Acidicapsa ligni: one gene and its partner. The protein of the gene in region 1 interacts with the protein of each later gene in a pairwise test. Links are inferred from orthologs where the notes say so. Each region holds a gene or a part of one and is shown in the gene's direction. Other genes may lie near its edges.

Region 1 (9,596 bases):
CGGGAGACACCCTTTCGCTGACCCTCGACGATGCGGTACAGCGCGGACTCAAAAACAATCTGGGCCTGCTGCTTAGCGGCACCCAGACGGCGAATACACGTGGTCAGCGCCTTCAGGAACTCCAGGCCCTGCTGCCCTCCATCGACGCTTCCGCCAAGGAATCTCTGGCGCAGGTCGATCTGGCTGCCGAGGGACTCAAGATTCCGGGTTTCCCCACCATTATCGGTCCTTACGGATACACGGATCTGCGCGTCAACCTGAGCTGGAGTTTGCTGAATCTAAATGCTTTGCGCACTTATATGTCCGCGAAGCATAGCTTCAAGGCGGCGCAGCTTTCGGCTGAAGACTCTCGCCAGATGGTGATTCTCACTGTCGGCAACGCATATCTATTGGTGGTGGCCGATCAGGCCCGCATCGACACGACCGAGGCTGAGGTCAAAACATCCAAGGTTTCTCTCGATCAGGCATCGGATAGCCACGCTGCTGGTACTTCTCCCAAGCTCGACGTGCTGCGTGCCCAAGTCGATTACCAGAGCCTCGAACAGCAGTTGATCGTCGCCCGCAACCAGTTGGAAAAGGATAAGCTGGCGCTGGCCCGCACTATCGGTCTGCCGCTGGAGCAAAAATTCACGTTGGCCGATACGGTTCCTTACTCCGCTTTTGATCAGCCGAATGTGCAGGAGGCCATCAAGCAGGCTCTTGCCAATCGTAAAGATCGCTCGGCCTCGATTGAAACTACCGCTGCCGATGTCGATCAACGTAAAGCAGCTACCGCGGATCGTCTGCCTACCATCAAGGCAGAGGCGGATTATGGCGATATCGGCGTTAACGTACGGACCTCGCATGGCACGGGCAATGCAACTGGCACCGTGACCATCCCTATCTTTAAGGAAGCTCAGTTTCGGGGCGAGGCCGGCGTAGCGCAGTCGCAGTTGGATGAACAGCGCGACAAACAGAGCGATCTGGATGCACAGATTGAAGCGGATGTTCGCGATGCACTTTTGGATATCGCTTCATCGCAACAGCAGGTGGAGGTTTCGAAGTCGAACGTCGATCTCTCTACCGAAGCGCTGAGCGAGGCCCAGCAGCGCTATACCGCAGGTGTCAGCGATAACCTAGCGGTTTCTCAGGCTCAGCAGTCCCAGGCGCAGGCCAACGGACAGTACATCAACAGCCTCTACCAGCACAATGTAGCCAAGCTCAACCTGGCTCGTGCGATGGGTGTGGCGCAGAATTACAAAGATTTTTTGGGAGGTAAGTGAACGTGGCGGACTCTACTCCAGCCTCCGGCAACCAGCCGGATACAAAAGCGGCCCCCGAGGCTCAACCCAAGAAGAGCCGTCGTGGCCTGATTATCATCGTGCTTCTCGTACTGGTGATCGCAGGCGGACTCTTTTACTGGCACTCGACCTATACCGAAGACACGGATGACGCCCAGATCAATGGGCATCTTATCCAGGTCAGCTCCCGCATCAATGGGACGGTGCTGAAGGTCAGCGTGGACGAGAACCAGTATGTCGACAAGGGCGCCGTCATCGCCGAGCTCGATCCGGCCGATTACCAGGTTGCCGTTGAAAACGCGGAAGCCGCTCTTGCCAGCGCCAAGGCCAATGCCATCGCCGCTGGCGTCAACGTGCCCATTACCTCGATCAACACCGGCAGCACGTTGCGTTCCGCGGGTGCCGATGTTTCCGGCGCGCAGGCCTCGGTTCTGCAGGCTCAGAGCCAGGTGCAGGCAGCTCACGCCAAGGTTCTGCAGGCACAGGCTAACAACCTCAAGGCCAATCAGGATCTTGAGCGTTACAAGCCCCTGGTAGCCAAGGATGTGATCAGCAAGCAGCAGTACGATGCTGCCGTTGCAAATGCCGACGCAACCAAGGCCGATGTAGCCGATGCGATTGCCAGCGAGCAAGCCGCACAGCAGGGCGTGCTGGTTGCTAACCAACGCGAGTTCCAATCGAGGGCGTCGTATAAGTCCGCCGAAACCGGTCCTCAACAGGTCGCGGCTCAGCATGCACGTGCTCAGCAGGCCGAGGCCCAGGTCAAAGCGGCCCAGGCCCAACTCGATCAGGCCCAGCTCAATCTGAGCTATACCAAGATTGTGGCCCCGTCTAACGGCATCATTACCCGCAAAAATCTCGAACTCAACCAGAACATTTCGCCAGGCCAGAATCTTCTGACGCTGGTCTCGCTTGACGATCTTTGGATTACCGCCAACTTCAAGGAAACCCAGCTTCGGCATATCACCGCCGGGCAGTCGGTGGAGATTGATGTGGATGCCACCGGTCACAAGTACCACGGCAAGGTCACCCAGGTCGGCGGTGCAACGGGTTCTGTTCTCTCGCTCTTTCCGCCGGAGAACGCGACTGGCAACTATGTTAAGGTCGTCCAGCGCGTGCCTGTTCGCATCGACTTTACTGACCTGAAGGATGAGGATAATCATCACCTCCTCCGTCCGGGTCTTTCGGTTGAGCCAAACGTTCGCGTCAAGGACTAAGCAGGGCTTTTCGCATCAAGAACGCAGCATCAAAAATCAATGCCAAAACAAGGGACGCCATTTATTCGGATGGCGTCCTTTGTTCTTGAGGATGGAAAGCTGCATTCGCATAACTTTTCAGCGGTCCTCAATATTTACAAATTGCCATTCACAAATTGCGTATGCTTCTTGAGCATCACGGATCATCTATCCCCTCTGCTCCTACTATGATGAGGATCATGAAGATTCTTTCCGCTGCGGAGATGAACGCCTGCGACCGGGCTACCAGCGAACGCTTTGGCCTGTCACCCGCGCAACTGATGCAATCCGCCTCCAGCGCTGTCGCAGCGTTTGCACGGCAGCAGTTTCCCGCTGCCAGATGCATCACTGTTCTCTGCGGACGTGGGAACAACGGTGGCGACGGGATGATAGCTGCTCGCCTGCTCGCTGAATCGGGCTGCGCGGTAACGGTATTGCTGCTCGGGGATCCAGCCGGATTGCATGATGAACCGGCGACGGCGTGGAAATGGCTGACGGAGCATCTGGACTTGCTGGCAGCGGAGGCGATCCTGAGCGAGGATGATTTTGCCCGGCATTCTGAAGCGCTTACGGCTGATCTCGTCCTTGACGCTATCTGCGGCACGGGCTTCAAACCGCCCCTGCGTGGACTTCCGCTGGCTGCACTGAACTGGCTGCAGGCGGCCAAGTCTCCAGTGCTGGCAGTCGATCTGCCGTCTGGCTGGGATGCGGACGAAGTCAAGCTTCAGCCGACGGATGCTGATAATAAGCCGCTTCTATCTTTCCCCGCAGACGCCATTATTACGTTTACGGCTCCCAAGCCGGCCCACGTTTTCAGCCAGCTTACGCGCTACTGGTATCAGCCGGTCGTCGTAGCATCCATTGGCTCGTCTGAAGAAACAATCGTTTCCAGCCTGAATATTCGATGGACGGGCTCGGCCAAGGCCATTACAGAAGCGGTCCGCACGGTCGATTCGAACAAGGGGATGTACGGCCATGTGCTGGTAGTCGGCGGCAGTCCGGGTAAATCGGGCGCGCCGGGCATGACCGCGCTGGCAGCTCTGCGAACGGGCGCTGGCCTGGTTACGGCTGCGGTGTCTCCATCTGTGCTTTCGCTGGTGGCCGCGCTCGCGCCGGAGTTGATGACGCATGCGCTAATTGCAGATGAAACCGGGCAGATTTCGGCGAAGAATCTGGAAGCTGAAAATCTCAAAACGCTGCTGAATAAGATCACGGTTCTTGCCATCGGGCCCGGCCTTGGCGAAACCCCCGAGGCAGTCGAGTTTGCGTTAGGCCTGTTGGCTGCAACGCGTATTCCGGCTGTTGTCGATGCCGATGCTTTGAACGCCATCGCACGGCAGCCGGAAAAGCTGATCGAGCTGGCGAAAGATCGGACGATGGTTCTGACTCCGCACCCTGGCGAAATGGCGCGGCTGACCGGGCTGACGACGAAGCAGGTGCAGGCGGACAGGCTGAAGGTCGCCCGCGATTTCTCGGCCAAATACGGCGTGATTCTTGTGCTCAAAGGGGCTCGAACGCTGATTGCGCATCCAGATGGTTCGGTGGCGGTGAATACGACCGGGAATCCGGGAATGGCCAAGGGGGGCAGCGGTGACTTGCTGACGGGCTTTGTCGCCAGCCTGCTCGGCCAGCATCCGAAGAATCCTAAGCGGGCGGTGGAAGCGGCTGTCTACTTACATGGGCTGGCGGCGGACATCACGGTTCGCCAACATGATCAGCACACGTTGCTGGCGACGGATTCGCTGGCCTATCTCGACAAAGCGTTTCGCTTTCGCCCGTTTTCCTATGATTTTCGTCTCGGTTCCGGGTATGGTTGGTTGCAGGGATTACCCGCCGATTTTGGCGGTTTAGATACTCCAGGAGTGAGATGAGCAAAGAGCCCACGGTCCACGAATACGAGACAAAATCCAGCGCAGGAACCATCGCCATCGGGCGCAAATTGGCGGCTCTGCTTACGCCGCCGCGGCTGCTTATTCTGACGGGCGATTTGGGTGCGGGCAAGACCACGCTGGTCAAGGGAATCGCGACCGCGCTTGGAGCTGCTGACTCGGATGAGGTCACAAGCCCAACGTTCACGCTGGTCCATGAATACTCCGGCTCACTGGATGGCAAGCCGATCAAGCTGTTGCATCTTGATCTGTATCGGCTCGATGCCGAGCGCCAGCTTGATTCGCTTGGGCTGGATGAGATGCTGACCCCGGATGCGCTGGTGCTGATCGAGTGGGGAGAAAAATTCAAGAGCATCCGCAAGCGTGCTGACGGCGAGATCACCATCACTTCAGAGGGTGGGGATACGCGCAAGGTCGTGGTAAGGCTGAACTAGATCCTGCCTGGGAAATATAGGCAGGGCAATATAGGCAGAGAAACGTAAAAGCCCGTCTGCACTTCGATATACATGAGATATCGAAGTGCAGACGGGCTTTTTGCGGTTGAGCTTAGACTGCTGCCAGAGCCTGGGTCAGGTCGGCGATCAGGTCGTCTTTATCTTCGATACCGACAGAGAGACGCAGCAGGCCTTGTGTGATTCCGATGGCCTGACGACGCTCTTCGGTGAGCGCGGCGTGGGTTGTGGTGGCGGAGTGGGAGGCCAGCGATTCGACGCCGCCTAACGACTCTGCATTGAGGAAGAGCTTGACCGCACCGAGGACGCGTCCGACGGCCTCGCGGGAGCCCAGCTCCAAGGTCATCATGGAGCCGAAGCCCTTCTGCTGACGTACTGCGAGCTCGTGCTGCGGATGCGACTTGAGGCCGGGATAGAAGATCTTCTGGACTTTTGGGTGCGTCGAGAGGAATTCGGCAAGGGCGCGGCCGTTTTCTTCATGCTGCTTCATACGCAGAGGCAGCGTCTTGATGCCGCGGAGGACGAGGAAGCTTTCAAATGGCGAAAGAATGCCGCCCATTGCTTTTTGAATCAGGTGAAAGCGAGTTGCGTGTTCCGGCTTGCTGCCGACCAGGACACCGCCGAGGCCGTCGGAGTGTCCATTGAGGAACTTGGTCGTCGAGTGCATGACGATATCCGCTCCGAGCGCCAGGGGGCTTTGCAGGGCGGGCGACAAGAAGGTGTTGTCGACGCTGACTTCGGCTCCGCGGCTGTGGGCAAGCTCGGATACAGCACGAATGTCGGTGAGCTGCATCAGCGGGTTGGTCGGCGTCTCGACGTGGACCAGCCTAGTGGAGGGCTTGAGTGCTGCGGCGAGAGCATCCAGGTTGGTGAGATCGACATACTCGATCTGGATGCCGTAGTTCTGAATGACCTGATCGAGAAGCCGTGCCGTGCCGCCATAGACATTGTGCGAGCAGATGACGTGATCGCCGGTATGCAGCGGTGCGACGAGCGCGGTGATTGCAGCCATGCCGCTGCCGAAGACCTTGGCGTTTGCGCCGCCTTCAAGGGCGGCAAGTGCTTCTTCAAGACGGTCGCGGGTAGGATTGCCGCCACGCGAATAGTCCCAGCCTTTGTCGCTGCCGATGCCGTTCAGTTCAAAGGTCGATGAGAGATAGATGGGGACATTGACCGATCCGGTCTGTGGGTCGGGGTATTGTCCGGCATGGACGGCAAGCGTGGCGTATTTGTGTTCAGACATGAAGACTCCTGGCGCTGGGTGGCAACTCTTTAGCTTATCGTGGCCGACTTGTTATGGCTGATGAAGGCAATGGCCGAGGGGGGCAGGGTGCGCATTCAAGCTGCGGCCGGAAGCAGGATACGAATCCGCGTTGCACCAAAGCGTGTAATTGCGATCTCGTATTGAACAGGTCTGAAGCCCTTGAGGGTTGCGCGAATTTCCAGATGCTGGCCGCGCTTTCTGTCTTCAAAGGCAAACTTTCCGTTGCCGTCGGCGAAGGTCGATGCCAGTGGATGGCTATCTTTGGCATCGAGTAACACAACCTCGGCATAGGGTAGCGATATACCGGTACGGTCGATGACGAGCCCGTTCAAATGGCGCATGTGGATCGGTTTCTGATGAATGACCGGCTCTTGAGCCTGTAGTGCAGAGATGGAGCCTGCAAGCAACGCGCATGCGAATAAAGATCGCAATGCTTTCGACAGCATTTTCATAGTCCACCGTTAAAGATGTTCTTGGAGAGATAGCGTTCGGCAGAGTCGGGGATGACGATTGCGATGCGTTTGCCGGGGCCTAATTCGGTGGCGAGCGCGGCTGCAGCATGAACGATTGCGCCGGAGCTGGAGCCGCCGAGCAGGCCTTCTTCTGCGGCAAGGCGCTTGACCATCGTGAAGGCGTTGTCATCGCTGACGGCGACGATACGATCGCAATACTGGCGGTGGAAGGTTTCCGGAATGAAGCTGACGCCGATGCCTTCTACCTTATGTTTGCCGACCGGGCCACCTTGCAGAATCGAGCCCTGCGTTTCGACGGCGAGGGTGAAGATGGATGGATCTTTTTCCTTCAGGAAGCGGGCGATTCCGCTGAAGGTTCCGCCTGAGCCGACACCGGCTACGAAGCCGTCGATCCGGCCTTCCATCTGCTCCCATATTTCCTGTGCAGTTGTGTCGTGGTGGTAGTCGGGGTTGGATTGATTTTGAAACTGAAGGGCTACGAAAGCTCCGGGAATGTTGGCTGAGGCATCGCGGGCGCGGCGGATTGCTCCGCCCATGCCTTCTTCTTCCGGGGTGCGATGCACTTCGGCGCCGAAGCCACGCATGAGGATGCATTTCTCTTCGGCAAAGCCCTCGGGAACGAAGAGCAGAACCTTATAACCGCGATTGACGCCGATCAGGGCCAGTCCAACGCCGGTGTTGCCTGCGGTGGCTTCGATGATTGTCGAGCCGGGACGCAACAGGCCGCGTGCTTCGGCGTCGAGAATCATGCCCAGGGCAGCGCGATCTTTAATGCTGCCGCCGGGATTGAGAAATTCGAGCTTGGCGAAGATTCCGGCTGTCGTTGAGGGTGCGATGCGTCCCAGGCGCAGCATGGGCGTGGAGCCGACAAGTTGGGTGATGTCATCGGCAATGCGCAAAGTCGATGATGTTGTGCTTGCTGAAGACATAAGGTATTCAGTTTATCGTACTGGAGGATTCTGGCGGCTTTTGGGTGTGGGTCGGTTTGGGGTAGTTGTCTTTTGGGTTGGAGTGGGGGAAGCAGATTCCCTGCGGGAATGACAGACAGAAGGGCAAGGGCGGGGGCAACGGCAGAGGCAACAGCTAACAGCAGATTCCCTTCGGGAATGACAGACAGAAAAGCAACGGCAACAGCAAAAGCAAGGGCAACAGCAAGGGCAACGGTAACAGCAAGGGAAAGGGCGACGGCGTTAATTGCTGCTGGGAGGGTCTGTTGGAGTGGGTGGTGTGGTCGAAGCTGGTGGCTTTGTGCTGCCGGGGGTTGCGCCGTTCTTTACTGTGGGGAAGTAGCCGGTGCGGGTGCGGACAACGAGTTTGCCTTCGCCTTTGGCCTGGGCGAGCACGGTAATTTTGCGGAATCCTGGCTCGGTGCTCGGCTTGGTGGAGTGGTAGCCGAGGGTGTATTGGCTGCGAATGTCGCGGGCAACTTCGGCTGCGATTTCATCGACTTGATCGAGTGATTTGGGAAAAAAGGCGATGCCGCCGGTTTCGCCGGAGAGCATTTCGAGTGCGCGTCTTGCGTGGCGCACTTCGCTGTGGGACATTTCATCTCCGAAGAGCAGGCCGATGGTGTAGATGACGGGGCCGGAGAGCTGTTGTACGCGGCGGATAGCCTGTTCGAGATTGAGGGTGCTGGCGTTGTCTTCGCCGTCGGTGATGATGACGATGACCTGCTTGGGGCGCTTGGCATCGGCGGCGAGTTTGTCGGCGGAGGCGACTACGGCATCGTAAAGGGCGGTTCCTCCGCGAGATTCGAGATGCGACAGGCCATCGCGCAGTTTATTTACGTCCGAGGTGAACTCCTGGTCGATATAGGCGTCATCGGCAAAGTTCACGACGAAGGCTTCGTCCTTGGGGTTCGAGGCGAGGATGAGATCGAGTGTGGATTTGTTGACGGCCGGGCGCTTCTTGAACATGGAGCCGGAGTTATCGACGACGAGGCCGATGGAGACGGGGATGTCCTGATGCTGGAAGCTGAGCAGGGCCTGCTGCACGCCGTCTTCCTGGACCTTGAAGTTTTCGCCCTTGAGGTCCTGAACGATGTGTCCGCTGTTGTCGAGCACGGTTACGTTGAGGGAGACTTCTTCCACATCGCTGCGGAGGATGAAGCCTTTTTTCGTTTTGGCAACGGTATCGTCAGCGGCGATCGTGCTGGCTGGCGCGTCGGGAGATCGAACCGGGTCGCGGTCGATGGTGAGCGGCGCTGTCGATTGTGTCTGTCTGCCGGCGGCGGGGGTGGACTGTGCCGCCCATCCCGTTAGCGGGAGAGCACTGAGGCCGGCACTCATGAGTATGAGGAGCGGGCCGGCGAAGAAGCGGGTTGTGAGCAATTTAGTGCAGTGGGGCATAGTAACCGGTGCGCGCATGGACAGTCAGGGGAGGCAGGCCCTGCGGAGGCACCAGCTTCACCTTCACTTTACGCCACTTACCGTCTCGCTGCATGGATTTGGGGTTGTAACCAAGTACATACTGGTTGCGCAGCTCGGTGGAGATCTTGATGGCAATATCATCCATATCGGCCAGGTCGTCGACGCGGAACATGCGGCCACCGGTTTCTTCGCTCAGATCATTGAGCAGGATGGGCCCCATACGCTCCTCGGTGGTAGGCGCATAGGGATCGAAAATGCCGATGGAGTAGATTTGAACGTCGGATTCGCGCACCTGGGCTTTGACTTCGCCCTCGGTGTAACGTGAGCGATTGTCGCCTCCATCGGAGACGACGAGGAGGGCTTTGCGGTCGTTGCGGCCGAATTTCATCTTGTCCATACCGAAGTAGATGGCGTCGAGCAGCGCTGTGCGATGGCCGGAGCGAACGGTTTGCAGGCGGGCCTCGATGTCTTCTACCGAGCTGGTGAAGTCTTCAATCAATTCCGGGCGATCGTTGAATCCGATGACGAAGAATTCGTCCTGGGGGTTGGCTGTTTTCATGAATTTAAGGATGGATTCGCGGGAGCGGATGAGCTTCGAATTCATGGAACCGGAGAGGTCCATGATGATGCCGAT
Region 2 (9,536 bases), on another replicon or contig:
CTCAAGACCAAGAACTTCCACTGGCACATGAGCGGGCCGCATTTCCGCGACTATCATCTTCTTCTCGATGAGCAGGCGGACCAGATCTTCGCCATCTCCGACGACATCGCAGAGCGCGCCCGCAAAATCGGCGAAACCACCTTGCACTCCATCTCTGAGATCGCAAAATTCCAGCGCCTCAAGGACAACTCAGCACCCTTCGTCGCTCCCAAACTCATGCTCGCCGAGCTGCATCACGACAATCTCCAGCTCGTCGAATACATGCGCAACACCCATGAAATCACCTCCAGGGTGAACGACGTAGCCACCACCAGCCTGCTTGAGAACTGGATCGACGAGGCCGAGCGCCGCGCCTGGTTCCTCTTCGAAACCATCCGCACCCTGTAACAGAAACAACCTGTCATATAAATAAGGGACCTGTAGCGCATTGCGTCACGCTACAGGTCCCTTATTGTCAGGCACTTTATATAAGAACTTTGCCGGTCTTAAACTCTTCAGCTTTAGCTGGTACAAAGCTAACAAGAGGAATTTACGCTGACAATGACAATTGCAGGCAACGTAGAGCCTAGTCTCACGGCTACGAGGCGACATTTCAAGGCTCTCGATGGCTTGAGAGGCGTGGCGGCTCTGGCAGTAGTCACCTTCCACTTCATGGAAATGGCGATTTACAACTACAGCAAGCTCTTCATCGGACATGGCTTTCTAGCTGTAGATTTCTTCTTCTGTCTGTCCGGATTTGTGATCGGCTACGCCTACGATGATCGCGTCGGCACGATGGGTCTCTGGGCATTCTTTAAAGCCAGGCTGATACGCCTGCACCCAATGGTAATTCTGGGGTCAATGCTTGGCTTGATCGCCTTGCTCTTCGACCCATTTGCGAAAGACCCTCTGGCCTATAGCGCAAGCCGCATCGCGCTCATGTTTCTGGCTTCGATTTTTCTCATTCCCTACCCCGCGATGCAGGAGCGCGCGTTCAATCTGTTTAGCCTGAACGCTCCGTCCTGGTCGCTGTTCTGGGAGTACGTAGCGAATATCTTCTACGCCGTCATCGTGTTCCGGTTCAGCCAGCGCTGGTTAGTCTTTCTTACCGTATGCGCCGCGATTGCACTTTGTGTCGTGGGCTACCAGGCCGGTGCGCTCTCCGGCGGCTGGAGCGGACATACCTTCTGGCATGGCGGCGTACGGGTAGCGTATTCATTCCTGGCTGGCCTGCTTGTGTACCGCTCCAAATGGATCATCCGCTCAAAGCTCGGCTTCAGCGTTCTATCCGTATTGCTGTTGCTGGCGTTCGTCATGCCGTATGCCAACGGAGGCTGGGTACGGGAAGCGGTCGTGGTTCTCTTTTACTTTCCACTCCTGATCGTGCTGGGTGCCGGGGCCACACTGACGCCATTTTCAGAAAAGCTCTGCACCTTCGCAGGCAACCTGTCCTACCCGCTCTACATGACGCACTACGCAGTGATCTGGATCTTTGGAAACTACTACAGCACCTACAAGCCCGACTCGGCACACCTGGCATTAGTCGTTACCAGCGGAGTCCTTGGAATGGTCGGCTTTGCTTACCTGGTAATGGTGCTTTACGACATTCCAGTGCGAAAATACCTCAGCTTGAAAAATCGGGGTGCTTGAGGCGGTTCATCCACAAACTGTCCCACTTTTATAGCTAATTGCTCGATCTGAAACGTTTTATAATGGAATCGATCGTGGCACCGCTCAGGCTCGCAACTGGCCTTACTTCTTCTTTAAGCGAGAACCTCAATTGGCCCGTCCCACATACACCGCCCGTCTTCTGAGTAAAGTCTGCATCTCCGAATCAGCCCAGTGCTTTCACCTGGAATTCGTGATCGACGAACTGCCTGACTTCGATCTGGCGCCTGGCCAGTTTCTGTCTGCGGTAGCGCCCGATCCAAACGGCAAGGTTCAGACTCGCGCCTACTCGATCGCCTCTGCAGCCAACGGAAATCAATTCGACCTCTGCGTCAATCGCGTCGAGGGCGGCTTCTTTTCCAATTACCTTATCGATCTGAACATAGGCGACACCGTTCAGGTGCATGGACCGCACGGCCACTTCGTGCTCAAGTCCCCGGTCACCGACTCCATCTTCGTCGCCACCGGCACCGGCATCGCGCCCATGCGCGGCTTTACGCAATGGCTCTTTCCCGACCAAGGCCCCGATGCAGGATTGGACCGAAGCGAAGGCAAGCAGATCTGGCTCGTCTACGGCACCCGCTACGAAAGCGAAATCTACTACCGCGAGTATTTCGAAAGCATCGCCGCGCGCCACTCGAACTTTCACTACATCGCCACCCTGAGCCGCGCTCATGAAGAGTGGTCAGGACCACGCGGTTACGTGCAGGAGCATCTCGACGCGATCATAGAAAAGCGCAGCCCGTCCGGTGGAGAATCGCCCATCGCACTCGCTTCTGTAGTGCAGGACGTAGTCGCAGCCGAAGCCTCCATCCCGCAGGCTCAGGTCTTCGATATTCACACCTATATCTGCGGTCTGAATAACATGGTCGCCGGGGTTCGTGAGCGCCTCACCAGCTTCGGCTGGCACAAAAAACAAATCATCTTCGAGCGCTACGACTAAGCCTTCGATCGGGCTCTATCGTCCAACCACCATCACGATCAGACCAAACACCAGCGCTGCGACCACGATAATCAAAACCAGCAGTCCACAGATAAACCACGCCGCCTGTCGCTCTTGTTTTGGTGTCGGATGGGTAATCCCAAAGAAGTCGATAAATCCGCGCGTAATAAAATTTACAAGTCCCACAAGGTCAACCTCGGTCTCTTATCTTAGAGAAACGCCAAGGCTTTCAGGATCCTAAAGATTAAATAGTTCGCGTAATCTCTTCGTTTGCGCCCGGCTCACCGGAATCTCCGTCTGCTTGCGATCATCCATGCGCAACTGGTAGCTCGACTTGAACCACGGCACCACTTCGCGAATGTGATTGATATTCACCACAAATCCCCGGTGCGCTCTCCAGAACAAATTCGGGTCAAGCAGCTCCAGCAGATCTTCCAGCGTCCTGCACTTGGAGTGGCCCTCCACCGAAGGCGTCACCACGCGAATCGTTCCATCCTCAATTGCTGCAAAACAAATCTCCGCCTGGTCCACCAGCAGCAATCGGCTCTGCACCTGCACAATCAGCTTGCTCGGCGCACTGGCACGCGTTGAATTTTGCTGTCGGTTCAGCAACTGCAGCAGCGCATCCATCTCCGTCTCGCGGCGATCCGTCTCGGCCTTTGAGGGTGGTTCATCCTGGCTGTTCTCCAGGATGCGCGCCCGCGCCCGATCCACTGTCTGCAAGATTCTGTTGCGATCGAACGGTTTCAGTAGGTAATCCACCGCGTTCACATCAAAGGCGCGAACCGCGTACTGATCGTAAGCAGTGGCAAAGACGATCTGCGGCAACCGCTCCATCGCCCGTTGATCGACCAGTTGCTTCAGGACGGCAAAACCGTCCAGCCCCGGCATCTGCACATCCAGAAAAACCAGGTCCGGCTGGTGCTCCTCAATCAAGTCCACAGCCTCGATCCCGTTCGTGCCTTCAGCCAGAATCTCAACGCTGCCAATGGAATCCAGCAGGTACTTCAGCTCTTCCCGAGCCAGTTGCTCGTCATCCACTATGACCGCAGTAATGGGCATGGGGATTTGAGCATCGTACTCCGTACTTGGTTGCAAGGAATCGTCTTTGGGAATGTCATTGGGCACTGGGGCCTAATCTACCATGACACGCAAACGCGAAGGCATCTGATCTTCCGCCAGCTCATGTCCGCACCCGGTGCAGTACAAATCAGTGATGCGCACCGATCGGAAGCAGTTTCCACAACTCGCCGTAAGCTGATAATTGCACTGCGGGCAAAAGTGAAAATCATTCAGCACATGCGTTCCGCAAGCCGCGCATTTCGAAATGATCGGCAGCCGCAGTAGAAAGTAGAGCACCGCGCCGATACCACCCGGCAACACAAAGCAGATCAGCATCCAGAACCGCATGCTCATCGACCTTCGTGGCGCATCCTTACTTACATATCCCACCATCAGAAAGTAAAGCGAAGCCAGAATCCCCCAGGACAAATTGATATAAGTTCTAAGTCCCAGTGGGGCCGGCGGATGATGGCGCTGCAACGGCAGAACATACCAGAAATAGTACTCCACCACGATAAACGCGATTCCAGCCACAATCATTGACCAGAGCGGAATCAACTGGGCGTCTTCGTTAATCGGTATGGATTGTGGATCGCGCATAAGTGATCTGGACAGCATAACTCAGATTTAAGATACAAATCTACTGTTTGAGACGACACAGATCGAAAAGAAGTTGCGACTAATTTCAACTAAGAGACATCGTTGAATTTTTAATGACTCAGGATCGCTTTTTCCACCATCCGGCAACCAGTACCGCGCCAAGAATCGTAGGGCAAACGATGCACGCCCACAGGCTCAGCTGGCTTCCAGGATCGGCCAGATGCTCACCCGCAATCAGGCTGTCCGTAACTTCCCATATCAGTGGCGCAATGAGAACAAGGACCAGCAGCGCAAACCCCAGGGCGACAGCCCGGTTGCGGCTTCCTCCCTGCTGTTGTTCTCGTCGAACACCCAGAGAACTCCTCACCACTCGTCGCGTACGATTGGCTACGGTTCGCTCCCGGTTTGCATCCAGCCCATGCAGCGCATTCAGCAAATCCGCAGACGGACTGGTGTCCACCACGTGGGAAGTGTCCTGCCCCGTGCTTCGAATTTGCTTGGCTGCGCTCAACCTGCCGTCTCCGCTATTGATTGTGGCCTTTATCTGGATAGGACGGGCTGACCCAGTGCGGCCTTGGAATTCGGATCTAATCTGCCAGCTTAGGCTTCATAAAAGCCAATCCACGATACAGTCGCGATTTTACCGTGGAAAGCGGGGCGTGGGTAACTTTTGCAATTTCTTCTAAAGAAAGATCTTCATGGAACCGTAGCACCAGCACTTCCCGGTACAAAGGCTCCATTTGCAAAAGCGCCGTCGTGAGTCTGTCACGATCCTCGCCACTCGAACACTGATCGAAAGGCGTCGGTCCATCCGCCGCAATTTCGATGCCCATCGGCCTGTCTTCATCACCGGCCGTCTCGAACATTTCATCCAGGCTCGACATCGTGCGCTTGCGCCGCAGGTCGATCACCAGGTTGCGTGCAACCGTAAACAGCCACGTGTCAAACCGCGCCTTGCCATTGAACTGACCACCGCGCAGCAGAACCCGCATCCAGACTTCCTGGAATAAATCCTCAGCCTGCTCGCGATTGCTCGTCAGGTACAGCAGGTAGCGCAACAATCGGTGCTGATAGCGAACAATCAGCTCGTCAAGCAGTCCCACATCCTGCCGTTTCAGACCCTCGGCAATCGCCAGGCTCTCCTGGCGAACCAGTTCTTGAGCGGCCCGGGCGCTGACGGAATCGACGATAGCTGCTGAGGCGAACGATGTCATCACATCAAGTAGACGCGGAATCCGGCTCCCAGGACGAAGTTTTTTCTCAAAAAGTGGATATTTTTTTAAAGATAATTTCAGGAACAGTATTTTGTTCGACTCTATCCACTATCACCAGCCCATAGAAATCGCACACGATCTACACTAAAGATATGCAAATTCTCTACGGACTGCACCCTGTCGAAGAGGCGCTCAAAGCGGGCAAACGCCGCTTCGATCACGTGCTGGTAGCCCGCGAACGCCGCGATGACCGCCTCGAAGCCATCGTCTCCCTCTGCCGCGACCTCAAAATCCGCCTCCGCACCGAGCCCCGCGAAACCCTCACCGACATGGCCCACACCCCGGCTCACCAGGGAGTCGTCGCCATCGTTCGCGCCCAGCAGTTCCTCACCATCGAGGACATTCTGGAACCCATCGCCACCCCGCGCCTCGTCCTCGCCCTCGACGGCGTTGAAGATCCCCAGAACCTCGGCGCACTCCTTCGCTCCGCCGACGGAGCCGGAGTCGACGCAGTGGTCATGACCGAGCGCCGCGCCGCGCCCCTGAGCGCCGTAGCCGCCAAGGCCGCCGCCGGAGCCCAGGAGCATCTCCGCATCGCCCGCGTCGTCAACCTCGTCCGCTCCCTCGAAGAGCTCAAGCGTAAGAACATCTGGATCATCGGTCTCGACGAGCGCGGCACTATGGACTACGACCAGTTCGACTTCACCGGCGACTGCGCCCTGGTCATGGGCCGCGAAGGCGACGGTCTCCACGAACTCGTCCGCCGCACCTGCGATCATCTCCTGCGCATCCCCATGGCTGGCGGCGTCAGTTCCCTCAACGTCTCCGCCGCCGGAGCCGTGGTGCTCTTTGAAGCCTTCCGCCAGCGCCGCAGTAAACAAAAGGCAGCCACCGGCGTTCCAGACAAATCTCCCACTGCCGCGTCCAAGCCTAAGAAACAGAAAGGCCTGGGTTCGTAAGTATCGAATCGGATCTGCCAGGCACCCGAGGTCATGGAACATGACCTCGGGTGGGATCTAACAAACATCCAAACTCCATTGATGGCCAGATTCACAGCTCAGGGGATAGGCCGGAGAACAGAATCATGAAAGCAAGCATTTTCCCGGCAGCAGTCTCCACCATGCTTCTCGCCGTAGCAGTGGCCATAATCAGTTCAGCCCATCCATCCCAGGCACAAACCTCCACCGGAACACCTCCCGTTTCCTCGCAGACCATCCAGCAGACCGATCAGGACGCGGCGAAAAAAGGCAAAGTCCTCTTTTCCCGTTCCATCGACTCCAACGGCCAGACCGTTGACAACGTCAATGACCCTGCGAACCCGCAAACCACCCCTGCCCCGCAGAATTCCGACGCTCTGAAAGCCTCCGGCAATCTCTCAGCAGGGCAGGCAGCAGTAAAGATCGCTCCTCAGCCCACCGCCGAGGACGCCGAGCGAGCAGCCCTCACCTACACCGATTTCGACCTCGACGCCCGCCTCCGCCCCGCTGAAGGCCACCTCGCCGTGCGCGCCCTGGTCACCGTGCGCAACGACGGCAAAACGCCGCTCCTCCACATCCCTCTGCAGCTTTCTTCCACGCTCGATTGGGAGATCATCCGCCTCAACGGACGTCAGATGCCCTTCACCCAGGCCGTTCTGAACTCCGACGCGGACCACACCGGCCAGCTTCACGAGGCAGCCATCACCCCGTCCGCCCCGCTCGCCCCCGGTGCCAGCCTGCAATTGGACGTAACCTACTCCGGCATCATTGCCCAGTCCGCCAAGCGTCTTCTCGCCATCGGAACCCCCGACGATGTCGCTGCTCACTCCGACTGGGATCGCATCGGCATCGACTTCACCGGCCTCCGCGGCTTCGGCAACGTCGTTTGGTATCCCGTCTCATCCGTCCCCGTCATCCTCGGCGATGGCGCGCGCCTCTTCGATGAAATCGGCACTCACAAACTCCGCAGCGCCGGAGCCCATTTCCGCCTGGCGCTCACCGTCGAAACACCCCCGGGCCAGGCTCCCAACGTCGCCCTGATCAATGGCCGTCCAGCCGCTTTGTCCCAGACCCTTGGAGCCGACGCCTCAGTTGCCACCGTTTCAACCGCCCATGTCGACGACGCAATTCTCGGCTTCGAAGCTCCCAGCCTATTCCTCGCCAGCCGCAGCAGTAGCGAAGGCCCAAACATCACCCTCTGGACGCGCCCGGAATCCACACCCAACATCGCCGCCTGGAATGAAGCAGCCACCGAAGTCATCCCGTTTCTCCAGGGCTGGCTCGGTCAGCGCCCGCGCTCGCAGCTCACCATCCTCGACCTTCCCGATCCAGCCGACGTCCCCTTTGAAACCGGAGCCATGCTCGCCACCCCGATCCGAGCCGCCACTCCTGAAGTTCTCGACGGTCTCATGGCCCATGCCCTCACCCACGCCTGGGTGCTCTCGCCGCGAGCCTGGCTCAGCGAAGGCGTAGCCCACTTCATGGGCACTCTCTGGATTGAAAAACAGCAGGGCCGGGAACGCGCCCTCGCCACACTCGACGGCTCCCGCGCCGCTCTCACCCTCGCCGAACCCGCCAGTCCCGGCGAAGGCGACGGTCAGCCGCTCACCGCCTGCATCTCGCCCGTCTACTACCGCACCAAGGCCGCTTACGTCTTCTGGATGCTTCGCGATCTGGTCAGCGACGCAACCCTGTCGGCAGCCCTGCGCGCCTACGACCCCGCAGCCGACACCAAACCGGAGTATTTCGAAACACTCATCGAACAAGCCGGCCAACGCCGCAACCTCGGATGGTTCTTCGCCGACTGGGTCTACGCCGACAAAGGTCTGCCTGACCTCTCCATCGAGAGTGTCTTCTCCAGTGCCGCCTCTGTTCCCGGTTCGTATCTGGTCGCAGTCAACGTTGCCAACAACGGTTACGTCGCCGTCGAAGCCCCCATTCAGGTCATCAGCGACACCGCCAGCGTCACCCAGCGCGTAGTCCTCCAGGCCCGCTCTAAAACAGTGCAGCGCATCCTGCTCCAGGGCATCCCCTCGGAAGTCCGCCTCAACGACGGCGCCATCCCCGAAACCCAGGCCACCATCCACAGCAAACTAATCGAAGCCGCCACGCCGAACTAACACGCCCAACTAAAGCATTTCTCCTGGCGGGGTATTCTGCTATCGCAATATTTGCGCAACGACTGACGGCGTAGCTTTTCATGATGAAAAGCTACGCCGTCGCCAGTCCAGTCTGATTCATAGCAATAGTAGAAACACTCGAATCGATGCGGACTTATTCCCTGCCCAGCGCCTTGGCGATCCCCGCCTCCACCAGCGGATTCATAATGTCGTACCCAGCCTTATTCGGATGCACCCCATCACGGCTCAACGTGGCCGGAAGACCGCCCCGCGAATCCACCATTGCCGAATAAAAATCGACATACGTATAACCGTGACTGGCCGCATACGCCTTGATCCAGGCATTCAATGCAATCACCTTCGGAGCAGGCTCGCGCCCCGGCTTCCAGGGAAAATCAAAGGCCGGCAGAATCGAGCAAAGCACCACCTTGATGTCGTTGGCATGAGCCAGGTCGGCCATCGACGCAAAGTTGTCCTCCGTCTGCTCCGGAGTCATATCACCCGTATTCCCCGCAACATCGTTAATCCCCGCCAGAATCACCACCACGCGCGGCTTCAGTTCCACCACATCCTGGCGAAAACGCACCAGCATCTGCGGCGTAGTCTGCCCGCTGATGCCGCGATTCACGTACGGCTTTCCAGGAAAAAATCCAGGGTCCGTAGCCGCCGTCCGCTGTGCCTCTGGAATGCCACTGTGCAGCCACGACTCCGTGATGGAGTCGCCCATGAACACAACCCGCTCTTCACCCGCAGCTGCAGCAGGTAATGCTACATCCGCATCATGAAATCGCTTCATATTCGGCCAGTCCGTCGGCGGTTCAACCAGGTGAGGACGCTGTGGCGCAGCCGCCGCCGGTGCCTGCGAAACAGGCGGTGGAGTTTGCTGCGCAAGCCCTGACGTAGCAGTCAGCATCCCGGTAAAAACCGCAGCCGCCACAAACGCACCAAAACGAAATGGATGAACATACCGCCC

Evidence for each region.
Region 2: the proteins of OHL19_RS17185 (region 1) and rlmB interact in binary tests that used the Escherichia coli proteins (3 or more experiments, as listed by UniProt). The link is inferred for Acidicapsa ligni from one-to-one orthologs.

What each region holds. Positions count from the first base shown.
Region 1 is NZ_JAGSYG010000005.1:67,186-76,781, forward strand. Bases 2,105-5,050 are described here. They hold OHL19_RS17185 (NAD(P)H-hydrate dehydratase), read left to right. Parts: upstream 2,105-2,715; coding sequence 2,716-4,386; downstream 4,387-5,050. Other genes in these bases: OHL19_RS17180 (HlyD family secretion protein), read left to right, coding at 2,105-2,497; tsaE (tRNA (adenosine(37)-N6)-threonylcarbamoyltransferase complex ATPase subunit type 1 TsaE), read left to right, coding at 4,383-4,838; OHL19_RS17195 (trans-sulfuration enzyme family protein), read right to left, coding at 4,951-5,050. Also shown: OHL19_RS17175 (TolC family protein), read left to right, coding at 1-1,262; more of OHL19_RS17180, read left to right, coding at 1,265-2,104; more of OHL19_RS17195, read right to left, coding at 5,051-6,099; OHL19_RS17200 (carboxypeptidase-like regulatory domain-containing protein), read right to left, coding at 6,195-6,572; OHL19_RS17205 (PLP-dependent cysteine synthase family protein), read right to left, coding at 6,569-7,522; OHL19_RS17210 (VWA domain-containing protein), read right to left, coding at 7,784-8,941; OHL19_RS17215 (VWA domain-containing protein), read right to left, coding at 8,925-9,596. UniProt on the Escherichia coli protein: Bifunctional enzyme that catalyzes the epimerization of the S- and R-forms of NAD(P)HX and the dehydration of the S-form of NAD(P)HX at the expense of ADP, which is converted to AMP.
Region 2 is NZ_JAGSYG010000001.1:766,696-776,231, forward strand. The notes cover bases 4,636-7,521. They hold rlmB (23S rRNA (guanosine(2251)-2'-O)-methyltransferase RlmB), read left to right. Parts: upstream 4,636-5,618; coding sequence 5,619-6,425; downstream 6,426-7,521. Other genes in these bases: OHL19_RS03020 (hypothetical protein), read right to left, coding at 4,636-4,763; OHL19_RS03025 (RNA polymerase sigma factor), read right to left, coding at 4,840-5,466; OHL19_RS03035 (M1 aminopeptidase family protein), read left to right, coding at 6,551-7,521. Also shown: OHL19_RS02990 (Dps family protein), read left to right, coding at 1-387; OHL19_RS02995 (acyltransferase family protein), read left to right, coding at 541-1,629; OHL19_RS03000 (ferredoxin--NADP reductase), read left to right, coding at 1,760-2,590; OHL19_RS03005 (hypothetical protein), read right to left, coding at 2,606-2,776; OHL19_RS03010 (LytR/AlgR family response regulator transcription factor), read right to left, coding at 2,828-3,652; OHL19_RS03015 (zinc ribbon domain-containing protein), read right to left, coding at 3,725-4,252; more of OHL19_RS03020, read right to left, coding at 4,371-4,635; more of OHL19_RS03035, read left to right, coding at 7,522-8,563; OHL19_RS03040 (SGNH/GDSL hydrolase family protein), read right to left, coding at 8,718-9,536. UniProt on the Escherichia coli protein: Specifically methylates the ribose of guanosine 2251 in 23S rRNA.